2 regions of the Glutamicibacter sp. Je.9.36 genome follow, and region 2 is predicted to be linked to the other one. Evidence: predicted binding sites of a transcription regulator. Region 2 holds the regulator's gene; the other holds the start of a gene.

Region 1 (12,534 bases), on a different contig from region 2:
AGCTTCTCGAATGCTGCAGCGCCAGCCTGGATCAGTGCAACGCCACCACCGGCGACGATGCCTTCTTCAACAGCTGCCTTGGCGTTGCGCACGGCATCTTCGATGCGGTGCTTGCGCTCCTTGAGCTCTACCTCGGTAGCAGCGCCGGCCTTCAGCACAGCGACACCGCCGGAGAGCTTTGCGTGGCGCTCCTGCAGCTTCTCGCGGTCGTAGTCCGAGTCGGTGTTCTTGATCTCGGCAGCGATCTGCGCCTTGCGTCCCTCGATGGCGTCGGCTTCGCCGCCACCTTCAACGATGGTGGTCTCGTCCTTGGTGATAACGACCTTGCGGGCGGTACCGAGGACTTCCAGGCCTACGTTATCCAGGGACAGGCCGATTTCCTCGGAAACAACCTGGCCGCCGGTGAGGATAGCGATGTCGGTCAGCATGGCCTTGCGACGGTCGCCGAAGCCCGGAGCCTTGACAGCAACGGACTTGAACAGGCCGCGGATCTTGTTCAGGATCAGGGTAGCCAGGGCTTCACCCTCGACATCTTCGGCGATGATCAGCAGCGACTTGTTCGACTGCATGACCTTCTCCAGCAAGGTCACCATGTCCTTGACCGAGGAGATCTTCGAGTTCACGATGAGGACGTAAGGGTCCTCGAGAACGGTTTCCTGGCGCTCAGCGTCGGTGACGAAGTAAGCGGAGATGTAGCCCTTATCGAAGCGCATGCCCTCTGCCAGCTCCAGCTCCAGGCCGAAGGTGTTGGATTCTTCAACGGTGATAACGCCCTGCTCGCCGACCTTGTCGAGAGCTTCAGCGATCAGTGCGCCGATTTCCGGATCGCCAGCAGAGATCGAAGCGGTAGCAGCGATCTGCTCCTTGGATTCGACCTTCTTCGCAGCGGCGAACAGTTCAGCGGTAACAGCTTCTACGGCCTTGTCGATACCGCGGCGCAGTGCGATTGGGTCAGCACCTGCTGCAACGTTGCGCAGGCCTTCCTTGACCAGTGCCTGTGCCAGCACGGTTGCGGTGGTGGTACCGTCGCCAGCGACGTCGTCGGTCTTCTTGGCAACTTCCTTGACCAGCTCTGCGCCGATCTTCTCGTAAGGCTCTTCGAGGTCGATTTCCTTAGCGATGGACACGCCGTCGTTGGTGATAGTAGGAGCGCCCCACTTCTTTTCCAGAACAACGTTGCGGCCGCGTGGGCCCAGGGTGACCTTCACCGCGTCAGCAAGGGTGTTCAGGCCGCGCTCAAGTCCGCGGCGTGCTTCCTCGTCAAATGCAATCATCTTAGCCATTGTGGCGTACGGTCCTTTCGGGACGATTTTGCGAAAATGCAACCGACAGACAGCGCCCGCGACGGACGAGTGGACCGGTGCGGCATCGGGCCAGCAACCGTTTCAGCTCTCGCTATCTGAGGTATTTTCCACGCCCACGCCCTGCGTCCGCTGTCCGGTGCTTCATGAAGTTCTTGGAGAACGCAAAAGCCGACCGGCGTTAGCAGTCGCAACGCATGAGTGCTAATACAAATATTGGCACTCTCGCATGGCGAGTGCAAGCCGATCGGCTCTGAGCGAATGGAATTATGAACGAATTATTCGTTTAGCCCCAGGGTGTCATCGGAGCCCAGAACCACGGTGACCCGGTTCGGAATGTTGCTGGTCTGCAGAACTTCGTCGATATTCAGGATTTCTGCAGCTTTTTCAGCGGTAGTCCGGTAGGACTCGGACATGTAATAAACCGTGGAGACTTCTGCGGGCCTGGTCCAGTTGTCGGCCACAATGCTGGTGAACCCGGCTTCGGCCATGGCGTCTTCGCCTTCATTAGCCAGACCGGCAACACTTGCCGCGTTGTACACGCCAATCAGCTGGCCGTAGAGCACGTCTTCGTCATCGATGGTGCTCGTTGGCGATGCGGATTCACTAGGTGTGGGTTCCACGGAAGGCTCAGCGGTGACTTCCTGGGTTTGCGAGGTGTCGCTTCCCGTGGAAGTCGCGAGGGTCTCCTTGAGCTGAGGGCCGAAGATGAAGGACAAGGCACCGATCACCAGCACGAGTACAGCGGTCAGCACTACCCAGCGCAATTTCCCACCGGTTGACTTCGACGCGGCGGACTGCGCCCATCCGTGGGCGTGGTGCGAACCCACACGGGTGCTGAACTCCGGAACGCGATCAAATTCGTCACGCGGGTAGTTGGTCATTCTTGTCCTTGCTCGAGGTCTGATTGGTCACGGCAGGCAGGGTTATCGTCCCGTGCCGACCTTACCGCCCACGCGACGTTTTGTGGAACGTGCTCTGCGCAGGCGCTTGACCAACATCGGGTCGTAGGCCAGTGCCGCGTCGGTTTCAATCAGCTGGTTCAGCAGCTGGTAGTAATTCGTCGGCGACATCGAAAACTGCTTGGTAATGGCTTGTTCCTTGGCCCCGGCATACTTCCACCACAACTTTTCCAGGTTGAGGATCTGTTGCGAACGCTCGTCCAATTCCGAATCCGGGTTCATGACGAAATCCACCAGCAATTCATTCTCAGCCATACGTTCTCACCTCTGTCCTTGGACCAGTTTTCTCGGGTTTCGGTTATGCATGTAATCCACCATCGGTAGACATACCACCGATATTCTAACCAATCTGCTTGCCTAACACCGTGTGGCCGAGCACAGGCACGCCAGAAAAACGGCACAATTACCCCTATGGACGATTTGCAGCCAGCACTTTTCGATGCACCCCAGCCAGCTCGGACACCAGTGTACGAAGCGGCGGATTTCCCGTTTTACCATGGCGCCCAATCCATGGCCGACCACGGGTTTATCGCTGGAGACTGGGTACCGGCACTTAGCGAGCAGGACTCGTTGCTGCGTTCCCTGGCCACCGATTTGGCGGCCCGTTCGGCGGCAGGTGAACAGATCCTGCCGGCACCGGAGGTGATGTTCCGCGCACTGAGCCTGCCATTGTCCGAAGTCAAGGTCCTAATTATTGGCCAAGACCCATATCCGACACCCGGCCACGCAAATGGTTTGGCCTTCGCGGCCAACAAGCAGGTGCGTCCGCTGCCGCGCTCCTTGGCCAATATCTACAAGGAATTGCAGTCCGATCTGGGGCTGGAGCCGGTTGCGCATCCGGATCTCAGTCCATGGCTCTCAGAAGGCGTCTTGCTGTTGAACCAGGTGCTCTCCGTAGCCGCTGGAAATGCCGGCTCGCATCAGAAGCTGGGTTGGGCGCCAATTCTGCATGCCATCCTCACTGCGCTCAATGACCGTCCGCGGCCTCCGGCGGCTTTGCTCTGGGGCAAGCATGCGCAGAAACTCTCCGAGTCCCTGTCCAACGCCGTGCAGCTGCAAAGCGCCCATCCCTCGCCGCTCTCAGCCTCGCGCGGGTTCTTCGGCTCCAAGCCCTTCTCAAGCATCAATCGGCTCCTGTCCGACCGCGGACAGAAGCCGATTGACTGGTCGTTGCCGAAAGCTTAGCGCCGGCGGATCCGCCGGCGCTCACGCCGGGCGCTGGAGGTCAATGGACGGCACAGCGTATCGCCGAAGACGACGCCGCCAGCGATGGAGAGCATGATCGCCATGGCGTTGAACATCTCCACCAGTCCCGTGGCGGTGTCATTGACGTTGATGACGATGCCGTACATCGCGCGGAAGATCATCAGGCCCGGAAGCAGGAACATGACCGCAGGAGCCGCTAGCACCAGCTGCGGGGAGCCGAGTTTGTCGGCCGCCAGCCGCGCGGCGAAACCGATCACCGTGGCGACCAGCGCCGGGGTAGCCCGGTCTCCGAGTCCTATGCTTTCGGCCAGCAGCTGCACCAGGTAGCCGCCGACCGCAATGCCGGCGGTAGGCAGCAGCAGGCGCAGCGCGCTCTGCTCGGTGACCGCACCGGCGACAATGGCCACGCCCACCAAGACCACCAGCAGCCAGGCCGGATAGTCGGTTTGGACGATCTGGTGAACGTCGACCTTCTCTCCCCCGAGCAGATCAGAGATCACCAGAGCCGTAGCAATTCCGCAGAGGATCGCCCCGTAGATCAGGCTGGCCGAGAACAACCGGCCTACCGCTGTCACCGGGAAGCCGTTGATGGCATCCTGCAATGCCGAAACGAATCTGCCCGACGGAAGCAGCAGCAAGATGCCGCCAGAGACCACCAGCGCCGGATCCAGCGGAGCGTGGAATTGATGCCCCAGCAAGGCAATGCCGGTGACCACCAATGTCGAGGCCGCGATAGTGAAGAACTCGGGCACTCTCCAGCGCGAGCCGTATCGGCCGATCTGCGTCACGAGGCTCGAGGACAGCATCGCCACCAGCGCACCAGCCCACGAGCCGCCAATGAAGAGCACGAACGCGGCCGCGAACACGGCCCGGCCGCAGGCGACGATCCAGCGCGGGAACGGCTTGGGCTGCCGCGTGATGTCCTTCAGCCGCTTCGCTGAAACGGATCGCGATACGCCGCCGGCAATGATATCCGAGACGAGTTCGTGCACCAGCACCATGCCGGCGTAGTTCGAGGTGTAGGAGCGGACCACACGCAGCACCGAGTAGCTTTCGGCGTCCGGCGGGCTGTAGTTCAAATGCAGGGACTGGTTGGTGATGTCCACATCCAAGTGGCTCAAGCCCAGTGCCGCGGTCACCGCGATCACGCTGGTTTCCACTTCCAAGGCGCCTGCGCCGTAGCGGATCAAGGTCTCGCCCAAATCCAGCGCGAACTCCATGGTGCGCCGGTTGGACGCGTCCTGGTCCACATTGACCTTGGGGTTGGCGTAGGGGGTGCCCTGCAGGCGCTCAACGATGTTCAGCGCCTCGGTGGGAGGGGTATCCGAGATCCACATTTTCGCCAGCAGCCGACGGGCCACCGGGTTGGCGCGGGTAGGCATGAGGGTAATGCCCTCATCGGTGGTGTGGACCTGGCCGGTGCGCCACTCGATATCCGAGACATCGGCAGCCGCCACGTTGGCGCTGACCGCCGTATTGAGCGGTAGTTCAGATGCCGTTGCCGGCTCTTCGGCGGGCTCTGCCGGATGGAAGCCCATGTTGATCTCACTAGTGGCAATGCGGGGCAAGACGCCAGCTAGCGGAGCCGGATCCTCGCCTACGGCATTCGACGAGGCGGCCTGTTCCTCGCTAGATCGATGCGCCACGAATCAAGCCCCCTCATCCAAAGTTTTTCCCATGGGATTCACCATACAACCCGTGCATGAAAAGTTGTCGGGAACGTGGCGAATTCGGGAGGTATCGCCGAACACATTTAAGGGTATTTTCGGCCACTGGAATACCGGCGCTCGGCAGTTGGTTGCACCATGCAGAAGTTAGATGTGTTTGCATATAATCCGGAGGATCCAATGAATACGCAGTTCCCATTGCCAGAAATCGGAGCCGAGACCTTCGGCGACATCACCGAGGATGCCCAGGGCAACCCGCTGAGCCATGCCCAGGTGATCCGCAATGTCATCGCCGAGGGGCAGCAGGCCGAAGCCTCGGGTCTTGATTTCTTCGGTGTCGGCGAGCACCACCGCGATGACTATGCCATCTCCTCCCCCGAAATGGTTCTGGCCGCCCTGGCCAGCACTACCCAGCGCATCAAGCTCGGCACCGCGGTGACCGTGCTCTCCAGCGACGACCCGGTGCGCGTCTACGAACGCTTTGCCACCTTGGACGCGATCTCCAACGGGCGAGTGGAGATCATCGCAGGCCGCGGCTCCTTCATCGAATCCTTCCCGCTCTTCGGCCTGGATCTTGAAGACTACGAGGACCTGTTCGAAGAGAAGCTGCATCTGCTGGCCAAGCTCCGCCACGGCACGCCGGTTTCCTGGCAGGGCAAGCACCGCGCCGCCTTGCGCAACCAGCAGATCTACCCGCTGCTGGAAGACCAGCCCTTGACCACCTGGGTGGGTGTGGGTGGCAGCCCGCAGTCGGTCACCCGCGCGGCCCGGCATGGCTTGCCGTTGTGCTTGGCCATTATCGGCGGCCAGCCCTCGGCCTTCGAAGGCTTGGCAACCCTCTACCGCCGTGCGCTGAAGGAGTTCGGCCATGGAGAATTGCCGGTCTCGGCGCACTTCCATGGCTTGGTGGCTTCCACCGACCAGGAGGCCCTGGAAACCCTCTGGCCGCATTACCAGCGCACCATGAATCGGCTGGGCGCCGAACGAGGCTGGCCGCCGGCCAGCAAGATGCGCTTGCAGGCTTCCATGGGGCCCGAGGGAGCCATGATGGCCGGCAGCCCGGAAACTGTGGCACGGAAGATGGCCAAGGTGGCCCAGCAGCTGGGCTTGTCCCGCGTTGACATCAAGTACTCTGCCGGTTCCTTGCCGCACGAGGCGATGATGAACAGCATCAAGTTGCTCGGAGAAGAGGTCAAGCCCATGGTGCACCAGCTGCTTGGCGCCTAGGATCCTGGCTGTCCCGGAAACAGCGAAAGCCACCGCATTGCGGTGGCTTTCGTTCTTGGTGGATCTTACTGGACTCGAACCAGCGACCTTTCGCGTGTGAGGCGAACGCTCTAACCAACTGAGCTAAAGATCCATCTGCGCCCTGACTTGCAAGCCAAGCGCATAAACAATCCTACCGGGCCGTGGACCTCACTCCAAATCGGCCACCGGTTCCAGCGCCCGGAATCCGTCCCCGGAACACGCCGAAATGCCGCTTCCAGCGCAGGTTCGAACAGTCGCGGTTCAGGCAATGAGTAGAGCAGAAAAACAGCGCCGAATAGTTTATTTGCGATTCACCTAAAAGTACCCATTTCCACTTGTCAAAAAGGGACTTTAGACTCCATAATTTTTCTAGCTCATCGAGCTCAAACTGGACCCTACAAGGAAGTTGCCGGAAGCCGCCGGCATCGGTCCCCTCAAGGCCAACGAAACCGCGCAGTGGATTTTTCCACCGCGCAAAAGCCTCATCTTTCGTTCGTTCTTAGAATTTAGGACCGTACCCAGTGTTTGAAAACCTGAACTTTTCCTTGTCATCCCTATGCGTTCAGCCGGCCCAGCGCGCCGAATTAGCGACCCTTTACCCCCTGGTCGACCAGCGTTGGAACCAGAAGTTCGACCGGCTCTCGCTGCTTGTGACCGTGCGCGACCAGGGCACCTTGGTTGCCGCAGGCCTCGTGCATGATTCCATCATTGCCCCGACTTCTTCGATGAACGCCGTGGAGCTCGGTTGCATGGCCGTGCGCCCGGACTACCGCCGCCTGGGCATCCGCCAGCATGCGACGTCGCTGCGCCTTGCCCACGCGCTGCGTTCGGGCAAAACCCCGATCAGCGTCATCGATTCGCAGAACCCGGCATCCTGGGCCTTCTACGAGCGCTCGGAACTGTGGCAGCGCGAGCGCAGCTTCGAGCACGATGGGCAGCTGAAGTTCATCTACCGGGCCACCGTGGCCGCATGGCAGTGGGCCGCGCAATTGCCGCAGGCCTCCGAGGACCACGTGGCCATCCACCTTCCCGAAATTGCGATGCCAGCCCCGAGCCTCATGGCCGGCCCGGCCCCGGTCCAGGGATTCGCCGCGCAGTTCGGATCCGATGATTCGGCCTCCGCCGTGCCGGTGATGTGACCGCCTAGAACAGGGCGTCCTGCTGTTCGTCCACGGAGCCGTGGCCCGGCAGCGGGGCAACTTCTCCGGCCCGGCGAGCGCGAGCGGCCTCGTGCAGGTCAATCGGGGTGACCTTCAGGACCGCATCGACCATGGCGTTGAGGAACTGCGGCGCGGCAATATCCGCTGGCACCGGAGCGTGGACGCATTTCACTTCGGGATCCTCTGCGCTCTCATCCCAATCCACCAGCAGCAGGCCGGTAGCGGTGTACCCGAAGCCGTCGCCGAAGTCGCGCAGCTTGCGGATCATATCCACGGTGCGGCGGAAGGCGGCCGGCTCGGATTCCAGGATCGTGGCACGCTGCACGAAGAAGAACCCGACGGCTGCCAGCGGGTAGCGGGCCCGCAGGTTAGCCGCATCTCCATAGGCCTCTTCATAGCGGTTGGCCAGGTTCTTGCCGAAGGATGAGGTCATCGCCTTGGTGCTGAGCAGCAGTTCGGGACCGGTGGACCAATGGGTCATCACCACGTCGGTTTGCTTCATGTAGGCGCGGCCCAGGATGCGAGCGTCGATGCTGCCCGCCTTGCCCGCCATGATGGACTCGTGCACCTCGTCGGCCAGCCGCTCCGGCAGCTTGCGCAGCAGTTCCAGGATGTCGCTGGACAGGACCCGGGGCGCCTCGGGACGCGGCCACACCAGATCCGCATCGAATCCGGCACGGCGCAATTCATGGGCCAGCCATGCGTCCACGCCCTGGGCAAAGCGGCCCGATCGGGTGACCGCCTTGTTGCGGACCGGGATGCTCAGCAGGCGTTCGAGCACCGGGAAGGACGGGTTGAATTCCTCGGTTACCGCGCCTTTGCCCAGCCAGGGCGAATCCTTCGCCGCTGACATCAAGGTGGTATCGAATTCGGCAAAGGCCAAGGTCTTTTCGATCGCAGGATTGGCCACGTTCATCCCCTCACGGCTTTGCTTCTGGCCTTGCGGCGTTCGAGCATATTCATTCGTGCAGTGCGGACCGCCTCCAGCGCATCCGGCTCCAAGCCGAGCAGCTGCTCGAGCACCACGCCGTCCACCAGGTCGGTGGCCTCTTGCTTGCGCCCCTGCACCAGCAGTTCACGCACCGCCGGCTTGATGGCACGCAATTGCCGGGCATAGCGCTGCACCATGCCGATCGCCGGGACCGGCAGCTGGTCGGCTTCACGCGGTTCCAGCTTCAGGATGCCGCCGCCGTAGGAGCGGCCCACCATTTCGGCTCCGAGCATGGTCAGGGTATTGAGCGATGCCACCGGGAGCAGCTCGCGGCCCAGCTCGCGCGCATCGGCGCCGAGGTACACCCCATGGATCGAGTTGATGTGGTGCACCGCGGCCTCGTTGGCGGTCAACCGCGGGGTGTCGGCGTTCATGTAGGTCATGAACAGGTCCGGCACCGAGAGCACCGGCACCCGCCACCACGGGGAGCGCACCTTGCACTTGTAGGCCTGGTCGACGTTCTGCAGTTCACCGCTGGCCACGAAGCGCGCACCGGCGCCGCTGGGTTCCGCGCCGGGGCGGAACATGTAGGCAGCTGCCCCGTGCTCGGCGAGCTTTTCCCAGCCGTCCTCGCTCAATTCCAGCCCGCGCAGGTGGCGCGAGCCCGGAGGCGAGATCCGGATCAGGTCCTCGCGGGCCAGCCCCAGGTCCTGGATCTGCTGGGCCGAGAGGGTGAACCACTTATTATTGCCGGTGACCGCGCCCAGCGAGGTTTCGCCCCAGGACTGCAGCGGCGCCATCCGGCCGGCGGCCAGTGCCGCCGACAAGATCCCCTGGGCTTCAAGGCCGACCAGGGAACCGGTCCAGCGCTCGTTCATGCGCACCGGGGTGTGGCGGGTGCCTTCGCCCAGGGCTTGCAGATCCAGGGCATTGCGGAATTGGTGCAGGTTGAAGGAACCGCTAGCCCCTTCGCGGTAGCCCTCGGCCAGCAGCAGCACCACTTCTTCCTGCGCGTCGGCGAACAAGCGCTCTTCGAAGACGGCCAGGTGCACGCTGGCGAAGCGCTCAAGCAGCATCTGGCGGACAGGTCCGGCATAGTTCACGAACATCAGCTCTGCCGGAAGCACCAGGGCCAGGCGCCCGCCGACGGCAAGGAAGCTGGTGGCGTGCACGACGAAAGCGGCCCAGATGCTGGCAAGTTCATTCAGTTCCACGCCCGAGGCTTTGGCCGCGGCGCGCGAGAGCTGCCGGTCAGCTCCGCGGTGCAGCTGGTAGCGCACGTAGGGAGGGTTGCCGATGACAGCGTCGTACTCGGCGTTGCCGGTGACCTCGAAGAAGTTGGCGTGCTCGATGCGCGCGTCGATCCCGGCGGCGCTCATCCGCTCGCGGGCGGCCTGAACCGATGGTTCGTGCAGTTCCAGGCCCACCAGCTCGACCCGCTCTCGGCCATCTGCAAGCACCGGATGGGCAGCGGCAAGGAATTGCGCTTCACCGCAGGAGGGTTCCAGGACCTTGGATCCTTGCTTTCCCAGCGCCCACTGCGCCATGAAGCTGGCAACGGGTTCCGGGGTGAAGTAGGCTCCGCGCGCATGGCGGGCGGTGGCCTGATCTGTCAATTCTCTACTCAACACGCATCGATCTTTCCACGTAGGCCAGACAGTTCGGCTGGACCGGTAGACCGAGTCCGGGCGGCAACTTCTCTATTCTACGTGCGCGGGCATCTGGCTGGTTCCTGTTCCTAGTGGGCTGCTTCGGCTTTGCCCTTGTGGCGCAGCTTCTGGATGCCCCGGATGATGACGGTAATCACGGTACCCATGATGAAACCGGCAAGGCAGGAGAAGGCGGTGTTCACCAGCCAGCCCAGCACGGCGCCAGCCTGGCCGGTCGCGTCGTGGACCAGCAGTTCCACGTGGTGCACGAAGCCGTACGGTGCGTGCCAGCCCAGTTCATCCATGCCGACCAGCAGCAGGTGCCCGCCGACCCAGAGCATCGCGATCACGCCGACCTTGCTCAGGATGGACATCACGATGGGCATCGCCTTGACCAGGCCGCGCCCGATCTTCTGCGTGAGCTGGCGCGGCTTGGCGGCCATGTGCAGGCCGATGTCGTCCATTTTGACGATCAAGCCCACGGCGCCATAGACCACGACGGTCATCAGGATGGCGATCACAATCAGGATCAGTGCGCGATTCAAGAACGGCTCGTGGGACACCTCGTTCAGCGAGATGACCATGATCTCCGCGGAAAGCACGAGGTCTGTGCGCACTGCCGATCCGATAATCGCTTTCTCGTCGCGCACTCCCTCCTTGCCGCCCGGAGTGTGGTGCTTGATCGCGCCCATCGCCTCAAGCAGCTTCTCGGCGCCTTCGAAAACCAGATAGGCGCCACCAATCATCAGGATCGGGGTCAGCGCCCATGGAGCGAACTGCGATAGGACCAGCGCCACCGGAAGGATGAACAGCATCTTGTTCCGGATAGACCCAACGGCGATCTTCCAGATGATTGGAAGCTCGCGCTTGGGCGAGAGCCCGGCCACGTACTGCGGGGTGACTGCCGCATCGTCGATGACGACGCCTAGCGATTTGGTGCTGGCCTTGCCAGCGCCCAGCGCGATGTCGTCAAGGGATGCCGCGGTGACTTTCACCAGCGCCGCCACGTCGTCCAATAGTGCTGCAAGGCCTCCGGCCATGGTCGGCTCCTCAAATATAGGTTCTGCGCAAAATTCTACCGGCGGGATCTTTGAGCCTGCCATAGGCGCGACGCTGGCTCGGGCATGATCTGGGGCTAAAAAAAAGAAACCGCGCCATGAAGATTCATGGACACGGTTCCCGTTGCTGGTCCAGGACCAGGTCAGAGCCCCCTACCGGATTCGAACCGGTGACCTTCAGTTTACAAGACAGACGCTCTGGCCAGCTGAGCTAAGGGGGCGTACCGAATAAGAATATCCGAAAACCCTGCGGCACTGCGAATTGGCGATGCTCCGAGTTAAATGCCGATGGGAAGGAAGCCAGCATTGGCTTCCTTCCCATCGGTCGGGGTGCGAGATCAATAAGGATACTACCGGATCCCGAACAATTGTCCAGAGGCTACCGGTTCGACTTACTTGTTGGCAGCGATTGCTTCCTTCACTGCGGTTGGGAAGTCTTCCTTTGCCAGATCGACTACCTCGCCCTGGACGAAGATCGATGGGGTGCCAGCCACGCCATCGTACTGGCCGGCAGTAGTGGTGTACTGGACGAATGGACGGAACTTGTCATCTGCGATGCAGCTTTCAACGGACTGCGCAGCGCCATTCTGGATCGCCAGATCGGCCAGCTCGGCGTTCTTCATCTCGCCCTCTGGGTAGTGGCCCCACAGCGCCTTGACGAAGCCCATGTAGGCTTCTGGGCTTTCGTCGGCGACGCAAGCCAATGCGTTGGCGCCGCGCGAGGAGAAGTTGGTTGCTGAACCACGGTCAAGGTAGCCGACGTTGCGGTATTCAACGGTGACGTCGCCGTTGGCCAGCCATTCCTCGATCTGGTCCCCGTAGGTAGCCTCGAAGTCTGCACAGTGAACGCAGTTGGCGTCAACGTACATGGCGATGTTGATCGGTTCGCCCTTTTCAGCCACCGTCAGGTCGCGTGGGGTAGCAGGCGATGGCGCCTCGGCAGGTGCTTCGAGCGTCTTGATATCCACATTCTCGATGGACTTCTCTGCGACAGTGTCCGGCGAGGTGACCATGATGCCACCGGCTGCGGTAGCGCCCTGCGGCACGGCGCCGGAGTCTGCCACCTTTGCGTTGTTGTTCTGCACGATCAAGGTAACTACCAGTGCGATGACCACAATGACTGCGGCCAATACGCCCAGCTTCACGAAAAGCGACTTGCGCTTCTGAGCGGCATCTTGAGCGGCACGCATCTGCGCCGCCTTCTCTCGGGCACTCGCGGTTCGCTCTGCCTTCGATGGGCGCGGATTATTTGTAGACATAAATTTGGCGGTTCCTTGGTCAGCGGACAACTATCATCTGGAGTCAAGCTTAGCCAACTCCGAGCGCCAATATCCTTGAAAACTCAAGATTCC
Region 2 (9,441 bases):
CTGGGCCTGCTGCACCTGGAAATCACCCGCCAGCGACTGGAATCCGAATTCAATCTGGACCTGATTTCCACGGCGCCGAACGTGGTGTACGAGGTCATGGGCGAAGACAAGCAGATGATTACGGTGACCAACCCCTCGGAATTCCCGGATGGCAAGATCCTGGAAGTCCACGAGCCAATGGTTGCCGCCACCATCCTGGCGCCAAGCGAATTCATCGGCTCGGTCATGGAACTGTGCCAGACCCGCCGCGGCACCATGCGCGGCATGGACTACCTCTCCGAGGACCGTGTCGAAATGCGCTACCACCTTCCGCTGGCTGAGATCGTGTTCGACTTCTTCGACCACCTCAAGTCCAAGACCCGCGGCTATGCTTCGCTGGACTGGAAGGCCGACGGCGAGCAGGTGGCAGATCTGGTCAAGGTCGACATCCTGCTCCAGGGCGAGCAGGTGGATGCTTTCAGCGCCATTACGCACCGCGACAAGGCCTACAACTACGGGACCATGATGACCTCGAAGCTGCGTGAGCTGATTCCTCGCCAGCAGTTTGAAGTTCCAATCCAGGCCGCGATCGGTTCGCGCATCATTGCCCGTGAGAACATCCGCGCAATCCGCAAGGACGTTCTTGCCAAGTGCTACGGCGGCGATATCAGCCGCAAGCGCAAGCTGCTGGAAAAGCAGAAGGAAGGCAAGAAGCGCATGAAGATGGTCGGCCGCGTGGAGGTTCCGCAGGAAGCCTTCATTGCCGCACTGTCCACCGACGAGCCGAAAAAGAAGTAGATGCCTTCAGTACTGCCTGACGGCGATCCGGCTCCGGCCGATGGTCTGCTCCCTGCCTCATGCGCGCATGAGGCACGGGGGCGGACCATGTCCTTTTATGTGCATATTCCGTTCTGCACCGTCCGTTGCGGCTACTGCGATTTCAACACGTACACCGCCACGGAGCTGGGCTCCGGTTCCAGCCAGGCAACCTACGCTGCCACCGTCAGCAAGGAAATCAGCTTCGCCCGCGAGGTGATGGACCGTTCGGGCCAACCGCACCGCGAAATTGAAACTGTCTTCTTCGGCGGCGGAACTCCCACGCTGCTGCCCGCCGGAGACCTGGTCTCGGTGCTCGGCCGGATTCGCGACGACTTCGGCCTGAAGCCGGGCGCGGAAATCACCACGGAGGCCAACCCGGATTCGGTGACCCGCGAAAGCCTGCAGGAGCTGGCCGACGGCGGGTTCACCCGGGTGTCCTTCGGCATGCAGTCCGCGGTGCCCCACGTGCTCAAGGTGCTTGAGCGCACCCATGATCCGAAGCGCGTTCCGCAAGCCGTTGCGTGGGCGCGCGAGGCCGGCCTGGATGTCAGTGTCGATCTGATTTATGGCACTCCGGGGGAGAGCCTGGCAGACTGGCGCACCAGCATCGAGGCCGCGTTGAGCTACGAACCTGATCACATTTCGGCGTATGCGCTGATCATCGAGGAAGGCACCAAGCTGGCGGCCCAGATTCGCCGTGGCGAGGTACCGAACATCGATGATGACGACCATGCCGAAAAGTACCAGTTGGCCGACGACATGTTTGCCGCGGCCGGTTTCTCCTGGTACGAGGTCAGCAACTGGGCGAAGACCCCGGCGAATGCCTGCCAGCACAACATCGCGTACTGGCAGGGCGGCGACTGGTGGGGTGCAGGCCCCGGCGCGCATTCCCATGTTGGCGGGCTGCGCTGGTGGAATGTGAAGCATCCAGCCGCGTATCAGCAACGGATTGACGCTGGAATCTCCCCGGGCCACGGCCGCGAATACCCGGATGCCGAGGCCGTGCAGCTTGAGCGCACGATGCTGTTGACCCGGCTGGGTTCGGGCATGAAGATTAGCGAGCTCGATGAGACCGGACGCAAGAAGGTCGCCGGCTTGATCGCCGACGAGCTGATTGATGCCAAGGCCGCGTTCGCCGGGACATTGGTGTTAACGCAGCGAGGCCGGCTCCTGGCCGACCTCGTGGTGCGTGAACTGCTCGATTTCTAAGACTGGGAAACCGCTGCTACTTCATCAGCCGCAGATTGAATTGGTAGCGGTAAGGGCGTCCCTTGTTGGCCTGGATGGCAGCAAGGGCGCCCGAGACCGTCATGAAGACCCAGAGGGCCACGGCGAGTACTGCGAAAAGCCAGCCGATCACCGGCAAAACCATGAGCACATTGAATACGATGGCGAGAATGGTCAGCGGGAACGTGAAATTGAACGCTTCCTTCGATTCCTGTGCAGTGAACGGGCCACGGTCCCGGAATACGGCAAAGACGATTGCCGAAGGAACGCAACCCAAGATGGCACCGAAGTGGGCCATCATTGCCCACTGGCGATCTTCTGAAGGAGTCAGCGGCAGCGCAGAGGTCCTGGAACCTTCGAAGCGGGAATTCTCCGATGGCTTCGTCTGGCGTGATGTCACTATTTTTCCTTGTCTTGCTAAGTGTGGTTCCTCTTATCATAGCGACCGCGGCTGGGCGCACGGGGAGATTCGCAGACTAATCTCCAACTATTAGTCAATCGTTAGGAAACCGTAATCTTCGGTCGTGAGAAAATCGATCAATTCTTCAATCCGTCCCAGGAGCTGCGGTTCAAGCTGCCCGTAATGCTGCACCGTGGACAAGAGCCGCTGCCATCCGATGCCGATGTCTTCAGCGGTGGAGTGCGGCCAGCCAAAGGCCCGGAGCACACCGGTTTTCCAATCGGTGCCCCTGGGGATCACCGGCCAAGCCTTGATGCCCAGTGTCGCAGGCTTGATCGCCTGCCATACATCCACGTACGGGTGGCCGAGGATCAGCACGTTTTGCGCTGCACCGGGGACCTTCATCGCCTCGGCAACGATGCGCGATTCCTTGCTGCCGGCAACCAGGTGGTCAACCAGGATTCCCAAGCGGCGCTGCGCGGAGGGGGCGAAGTCGCGGATAGCCCCGGCGAGATCGTCCACGCCATGCAGCGGTTCAACGACGATGCCCTCAACACGCAGGTCGTGGCCCCAAACTTTTTCAACCAGCTCAGCGTCGTGCTTGCCTTCTACCCAGATGCGGCTTGCCCTGGCTTCCCGGGCCTTCAGCCCGGCAACGGCACGCGAACCCGAAGCCGAGACCAGCTTCTGGGGCGGTGCGGCCTTGGCAACGGGATCAATGATCTCCACCGCTTCGCCTTCGAGGAAGAACCCGAAGCCCGCCTGGAAGGAGCGGGTCTTGCCGTGGCGGTCCTCGAGCACGATCACGCGCATGCCACCGGATTTCTCGGTACGGATGACTTCTCCTACCCATCCTGAGGTGGCATCTTCCAGAATCATGCCACGTTCAACAGGGACCTGGCGGAGTTTTTTCGGTGCCGGTGCACTCAGATCCCGTGGTCCCCAGGAGTAATTAGTCACGTACTGCCTTTCGCTGTGATCGAATACGCTCGAAATCCAATGCTAGCAACTGCTGAACGTATTAGACTTGGCACTTGACAGGTTAGAGTGCCAAAGCCGGGCACAGGGAATCCAAGGAGGTGCTGTTGTGACAGAGCCGCGACGCCTAGACGTTCTGCGTGCCATCGTGGAGGACTACGTCCAATCCCGTGAGCCAGTGGGCTCCAAAGCGCTCCTGGACCGGCACAACCTCGGTGTCAGCGCCGCGACGATCCGCAATGACATGGCCTTGCTGGAAGAAGAGGGGCTCATTGTCGCTCCGCATACTTCCTCCGGACGCATCCCCACCGAAAAGGGATACCGCCGCTTCGTCGATGAGATCGGCGAGCTCAAGCCGCTGTCGCGGGCTGAACGCGACGCCATCAACAAGATCCTGGACAGCTCCACGGACCTGGACGAGATGCTCAAGAGCACCGTTCGCCTCCTGGCGCGGTTGACCAACCAGGTAGCAATGATCCAGGTGCCGCACTACGACACCGCTTCGTTGAAGAACCTCGATCTGGTCGGCCTGGGCTCGGCCCAGGTGCTGATGGTGATGATCGCTTCCAATGGCACGGTGGATCAGCGCATGATGCCGGTCCAGCGTTCCTACAGCGATGATGAGCTGGATGACCTGAAGCTGTGGCTGCTCAACAATTTCGGGGGAGTGAAGCTTGCCGAACTTGCCGGACGGCTCACCCGCATCGAGCGCAGTTCGACGCAGCAGGCCGACCCCCTGGTGGACCAGGTGATCGGTGCGCTGGAAGAAATGGCCCAGGCGGCCAACGCGCAGCGCATCATCATGGCAGGCACCGCGAACCTCGCCCGCGTGGAAGGGGACTTCCCGCTGAGCATAACCCCGGTGCTCGAGGCGCTCGAGGAGCAGGTAGTGCTGCTCAAGCTCTTCTCCGAGCTGGAAGCCGATTCGCGCGGCGTGGCCGTGGCCATCGGCACCGAGCACCACTACGGGCAGCTGTCGGAAGCCGCCGTGGTCGCCACCACCTACGGCACCGATGTGCGCAACAAGCTCGGGGTCCTGGGCCCCACCCGGATGAACTATCCAACCTCCATGGCCTCGGTTCGTGCGGTGGCACGGTACCTGTCGAAGATTTTGGCTAACTAGCCTCGCTGGGCACCGCCCGGCACAACCGAATTTCAAGATTCTCAGGAAAGGACACGGCGAATAACGTGAGCTCGCATTACGAGACCCTAGGCGTCGCCAAGGACGCGACCCCGCAGGAAATCAAGAGTGCCTACCGCAAGTTGGCGCGTAAGCTGCACCCGGATGTAAACCCTAGCGATGACGCTGCAGAACAGTTCAAGCTGGTCACCCGAGCCTACGAAGTCCTTTCCGACCAGACCAAGCGCTCCAACTACGACGCCACCGGCGATGAGAACGGCAACGGCCACCCGGGCTTCGGCGGTGGCGGCCAGGGCTTTGGCGGCTTCGGCGACATCTTCGAGCAGTTCTTCGGTGGCGGCCAGGCCCAGGGCCCGGCATCACGCACCCAGCCGGGCCGCGACGCGCTGATCACCATCACCATCGACCTGGAAGACGCGGTCAAGGGCACTGTCTACCCGCTGGAAATGGAAACCGCTGTCACCTGCAAGACGTGCAACGGTTCGTGCACGCGCGAAGGCACCAGCCCGGTCACCTGCGACATCTGCCATGGCGCAGGCCAGGTCCAGCGTCCAGTGCGTTCATTCCTGGGCCAGATGATGACCGTGGAAACCTGTGCGGCCTGCCGCGGTTTCGGCACCACCATCCCGGACCCCTGCCTGGAGTGCAACGGCGAAGGCCGGGTGCGCGAGCACGTGTCCAAGTCGCTGAACGTTCCTGCAGGTGTCGACTCCGGCACCCGCATCCAGCTGCGCGGACAGGGCGAAGCCGGCCCGGGCGGCGGGCCTAACGGCAACCTGTTCGTCGAGATCGACGTGCGCCGCCATAAGGTCTTCGAGCGCGCCGGCACCGACCTGCACGCCAAGATGAGCCTTCCAATGACCGCCGCCGCACTGGGTTGCGAGCTGAAGCTGGAAACCTTCGACGGCGGCCAGTCCATCAATGTGGAGCCAGGCGCCCAGGATGGCGACACCGTCACCCTGCCGGGCCTCGGTGTGCCGCGCCTGCGCGGAGGCAAGCGCGGGGACATCATCGTGCACCTGCAGGTGGAGACCCCGACCAAGCTCGACGCTGCCCAGCGCGATCTGCTTGAGCAGCTGGCCAAGCTGCGTGGCGAAGAACTCTCGGCCGGCCGCGTGGAGCACAGCGGCGGCATGTTCTCCCGCCTGCGCGACAAGCTGAACCAGCGCTAGGCATGAGCAACCACAGCTTCGTCATCGACGCCCAGCAGGGCCAGGACGCATCGGTCGGGGACATTCTTGAACTGGATGGCTCCGAAGCGCACCACGCGGTCACCGTTAAACGGGTCTCCGCGGGCGAGCACCTGGACCTGCTGGATGGCAAGGGCCTGCGTCTGACTGTGGAGGTCATCGGCACCGCCAAGGACCTGCTGAGCGTGAAGGTCCTGCGCCGTGCCGAGGAAGCGGTCAGCGATCACCCGGTCACCCTGGTCCAGGCGCTGTCCAAGGGGGATCGCGACCTGCAAGCTGTCGAGTCCGGCGTGGAACTGGGCGTGCTGTCGGTACGCCCCTGGCAGGCCGACCGCTCGATCGTGCGCTGGAACGCGGCCAAGGTCGACAAGGCCATGGCCAAGTGGCGCGCCCAGGTGCGCTCGGCGCAGAAGCAGTCGCGCCGCGCCTATGAGCCGGAGGTGCTGGACCCGCTGGGTTCCAAGGAACTGGCCAAGGCCATCGCGGCCGATACCGCAAATGGCGCACTGGTTCTGGTTCTGCACGAGCAGGCCGCGGACTCGGTGGCCCGGCATGTGCAGTCGTGGCTCGCCGATGCGCGGGCCGGCCAGGAGATCATCATGATCGTCGGGCCAGAAGGAGGCATCTCCGAAACGGAGCTGCAGTCCTTCGTCGATGCCGGCGCCCAACCAGCCCTGCTGGGCCAGCATGTGCTGCGTGCCTCGACCGCAGGCCCCGCGGCCCTGGTCTTGATCCGCCATTTGATCGGCGAAATCTAGGTTCCAGAATTCCGGTTAGCAGGTGAATTGCTCCGCAGATCCCAGCAGGCATGTGCCTGCCAGGATCTGCGGAGCAATTTCGTCTCCGGCCGGCGCAACGGGTTCGAGCCGAGAAAAGGCCTCGGGACGGGGAACGCGAAGCCGCTGCGGGTCAGATCCGCGAATGCGGCAGCCGATCGGATAAGGACGCTGTCCACGGCAACGGCACTGGAAATCCTGCCAGCAGTCCAAGAATGCTCAGCCACCACCAGTTCAGGAGCTGGCCCGGACAACGGGCGCCCAGGTTCATGTCCAGGACTTCCGGCGGGGGCTGGCAGCGCTGGATGCTGCGTTACTCGACGCGGAAGTCGCTGGTGACCTTGCCGACCTGATGGTCCGATCCGGTCTCAACGCCCCAGAAGGTCAGCCGGTATGAGCCGGCACGCAGATCGGTGGTCAGGGTGAATGAACCGTCGGCATTGATCTGCCCGGGGTTGACCTGCTTCTGAGCGGTCATCACCGTGAGCTTGCCGTCGGCGTCCTTGCGCTGCAAGGAGTAGAAGGTGCCGATGTCGAACTGGGTGGTTCGGCCGTTAATCTTGATCGAGCCATCCGCCAAGGTCTTGTTGAACTGCGGATCGATGATCCAGATCGGTGCAATGAACGCCGCATCGCGCTCGTAGACATCCTTGAGCCGGAAACCGTCGAAGACTGTGGCATTTGCCTGGCCGTCAACCAGGATCCGGACTGTGGCGGGAAGCTCGCCCACGACCAGTCCGGCGCTGGCGGCAGCTGCCGTAGCGGTGAAGACCAGTTGCTGGATGGCGCGCTCCGACAGGCCCTGGTCGAGATTGGCGCTGAAGACCTTGGCCGGCAGATCCAAGGTGATGACATTCGCATTATTGATTGAAACGCCGATTTCATCGGTGGGCTTCAAATGGGTGTAGCGTTTCGGCTTCATCGGGTCGGCTGAGAGCAGCGTCCAGATCGCATCGCCGATGGGCTCCTGATGGCGGGTGTCCTCGATGTACTCGCGGTACAGGAACACGCCGGTATCGGTGTTTTCCAGCCAGTAGATGGGCAGGCTAGCCGCGATGCCGACATCCTCGCCAGCGTCGGTGGCGTTCGGCAGGTTCAGCGATTCGGCCACGGCGGTCGATGGCATCTCATAGGAGCTCTCGCGATTCGTCAGACCGCATCCTGCGGCGACGACGAGAGCGGCAGTGATTCCCAAAACGCCGAATCGGCGTGGAATCTTCCGCAAGATCCTTGATTGCACTGCGTACCAATCCGTGGTGATGTTAGCTGTTTTGGCTCCTGGCCGTATTGGAACCGCTCTCAAGCTTGCCATATCAGAAGCGCCTAACTGCAGAAAAATGGCCCAACTTACTAATCCGTAACCAAATCTATATGTTCGCCACTAGCCCCGATTAGCATCATTCAAGACTACTTTCAGGTTCTGCTGCTTACGCTGAGACCTGAATTTTCTCCGGATTGGCCTGCGACTCGATAGAATGGCAAGCAGGACAAATCACGATTACCACCAAGCTCGCAAAGGGGCGCCGCGCACTGCATGCAGGTTGAACAGAATAAGGCGACAGCGGAGAACGGATCCGCATCGCTCACCATCAGTTTCGATACAGCTGAGCTCATGATTGCCACCCTCGGTCCCAATGACGAGCTCTTGCGTATTCTCTCCGGCGCCTACCCGCAGGTGAGCTTCCGCCCCAACGGCCAATCCCTGGCTCTGGTAGGTGAACCGCAGCAAGTCCGCAAGGCCCAGCGCGTCACCGAAGAAGCCCGTTCGCTGGCCACCCGCGGCTCGCGCATGAGCGCCGAAACGATCGAGCAGATCATCAAGATGCTCAGCGCCGGCAATCCGGATGCACCCACCGACGTCCTGGGCCTGAAGATCCTCTCGGGGCGCGGACGTTCCATCCGCCCCAAGACCGTGAACCAGAAGAGCTATGTCGACGCCATAGAGGATTCGACAATTACTTTCGGCATTGGCCCAGCCGGTACCGGAAAGACCTTCCTGGCCATGGCCATGGCCGTCGCCGCCTTGCAGGACAAGCAGGTCAACCGCATCATCCTGACCCGGCCTGCCGTTGAAGCAGGGGAGAAGCTGGGCTTCCTGCCGGGCTCGTTGACCGAGAAGATCGACCCGTACCTGCGTCCGCTCTACGATGCCTTGCACGACATGATCAATCCGGAAACCATTCCGCAATTGCTCGAAGCCGGAACCATTGAGGTCGCTCCGCTGGCCTATATGCGTGGACGCACCCTCAATGACGCCTTCGTGATCCTGGACGAAGCGCAGAACACCACCAGTGAACAGATGAAGATGTTCCTGACCCGCCTGGGATTCGGTTCCAAGATGGTAGTGACGGGGGATGTCACCCAGGTGGATCTGCCCAACAATGCGACCTCCGGGTTGCGCATGGCCAGCGATGTCCTTGAAGGCATCGACGACATCAGCATCTGCCGACTCGACTCTTCGGATGTGGTTCGCCACCGCCTGATTGCCGACATCGTTACTGCTTACGACCGTTGGGATGACACCCGACGCAAAGACCACAACCGGGGACGCCGCAGCAAATGAGCATTGAAGTAAATAACGAAACCGAATACGACGTCGATCTCAAGGATGTCAACGCCTTGGCAGCATCGGTGATGCGGGCAATGTTCCTGCATCCGGAAACCGAAGTATCGATCGTTTTCATCGACGAGGATGCCATGAGCGCCCTGCACGTCGAGTGGATGGACCTCGAAGGCCCCACCGATGTGATGAGCTTCCCGATGGATGAGCTGCGCCCCGGAACTGCCGGTGCGCCGGGGGAGAGCGGCATCCTTGGCGATATCGTCATCTGCCCTGCCGTCGCCGAAGCACAGGCCAAGGCCGGGGGCCACAGCACCCACGATGAAATCCTGTTGCTGACCACCCACGGCCTGCTGCACCTCATGGGTTTC

Evidence for each region. The regulator HrcA, encoded in region 2, represses chaperone genes, less so after heat shock. The targets are predictions, from matches to a motif close to TTNGCACTCGNNNNNNNCGAGTGCNAA.
Region 1: a site for HrcA is predicted at 1,483-1,509, ahead of groL (chaperonin GroEL). Genes of this name have one in related genera too.

Annotation. Positions count from the first base shown of each region.
Region 1 is NZ_JBCPSN010000007.1:5,250-17,783, reverse strand. Features, by position in the region: gene groL (chaperonin GroEL) at 1-1,283, opposite strand, end outside; gene AAZQ98_RS15775 (LytR C-terminal domain-containing protein) at 1,580-2,185, opposite strand; gene AAZQ98_RS15770 (DUF3263 domain-containing protein) at 2,228-2,518, opposite strand; gene AAZQ98_RS15765 (uracil-DNA glycosylase) at 2,675-3,448, shown strand; gene AAZQ98_RS15760 (threonine/serine ThrE exporter family protein) at 3,445-5,115, opposite strand; gene AAZQ98_RS15755 (LLM class flavin-dependent oxidoreductase) at 5,317-6,363, shown strand; tRNA gene AAZQ98_RS15750 (tRNA-Val) at 6,420-6,496, opposite strand; gene AAZQ98_RS15745 (GNAT family N-acetyltransferase) at 6,906-7,523, shown strand; gene AAZQ98_RS15740 (hypothetical protein) at 7,528-8,460, opposite strand; gene AAZQ98_RS15735 (HsdM family class I SAM-dependent methyltransferase) at 8,457-10,106, opposite strand; gene AAZQ98_RS15730 (DUF808 domain-containing protein) at 10,214-11,164, opposite strand; tRNA gene AAZQ98_RS15725 (tRNA-Thr) at 11,330-11,403, opposite strand; gene AAZQ98_RS15720 (DsbA family protein) at 11,575-12,441, opposite strand.
Region 2 is NZ_JBCPSN010000002.1:303,682-313,122, reverse strand. Features, by position in the region: gene lepA (translation elongation factor 4) at 1-777, shown strand, start outside; gene hemW (radical SAM family heme chaperone HemW) at 778-2,007, shown strand; gene AAZQ98_RS05805 (DUF4870 domain-containing protein) at 2,024-2,425, opposite strand; gene AAZQ98_RS05800 (DUF3097 domain-containing protein) at 2,516-3,385, opposite strand; gene hrcA (heat-inducible transcriptional repressor HrcA) at 3,513-4,526, shown strand; gene dnaJ (molecular chaperone DnaJ) at 4,592-5,716, shown strand; gene AAZQ98_RS05785 (16S rRNA (uracil(1498)-N(3))-methyltransferase) at 5,719-6,492, shown strand; gene AAZQ98_RS05780 (GerMN domain-containing protein) at 6,824-7,735, opposite strand; gene AAZQ98_RS05775 (PhoH family protein) at 8,045-9,073, shown strand; gene ybeY (rRNA maturation RNase YbeY) at 9,070-9,441, shown strand, end outside.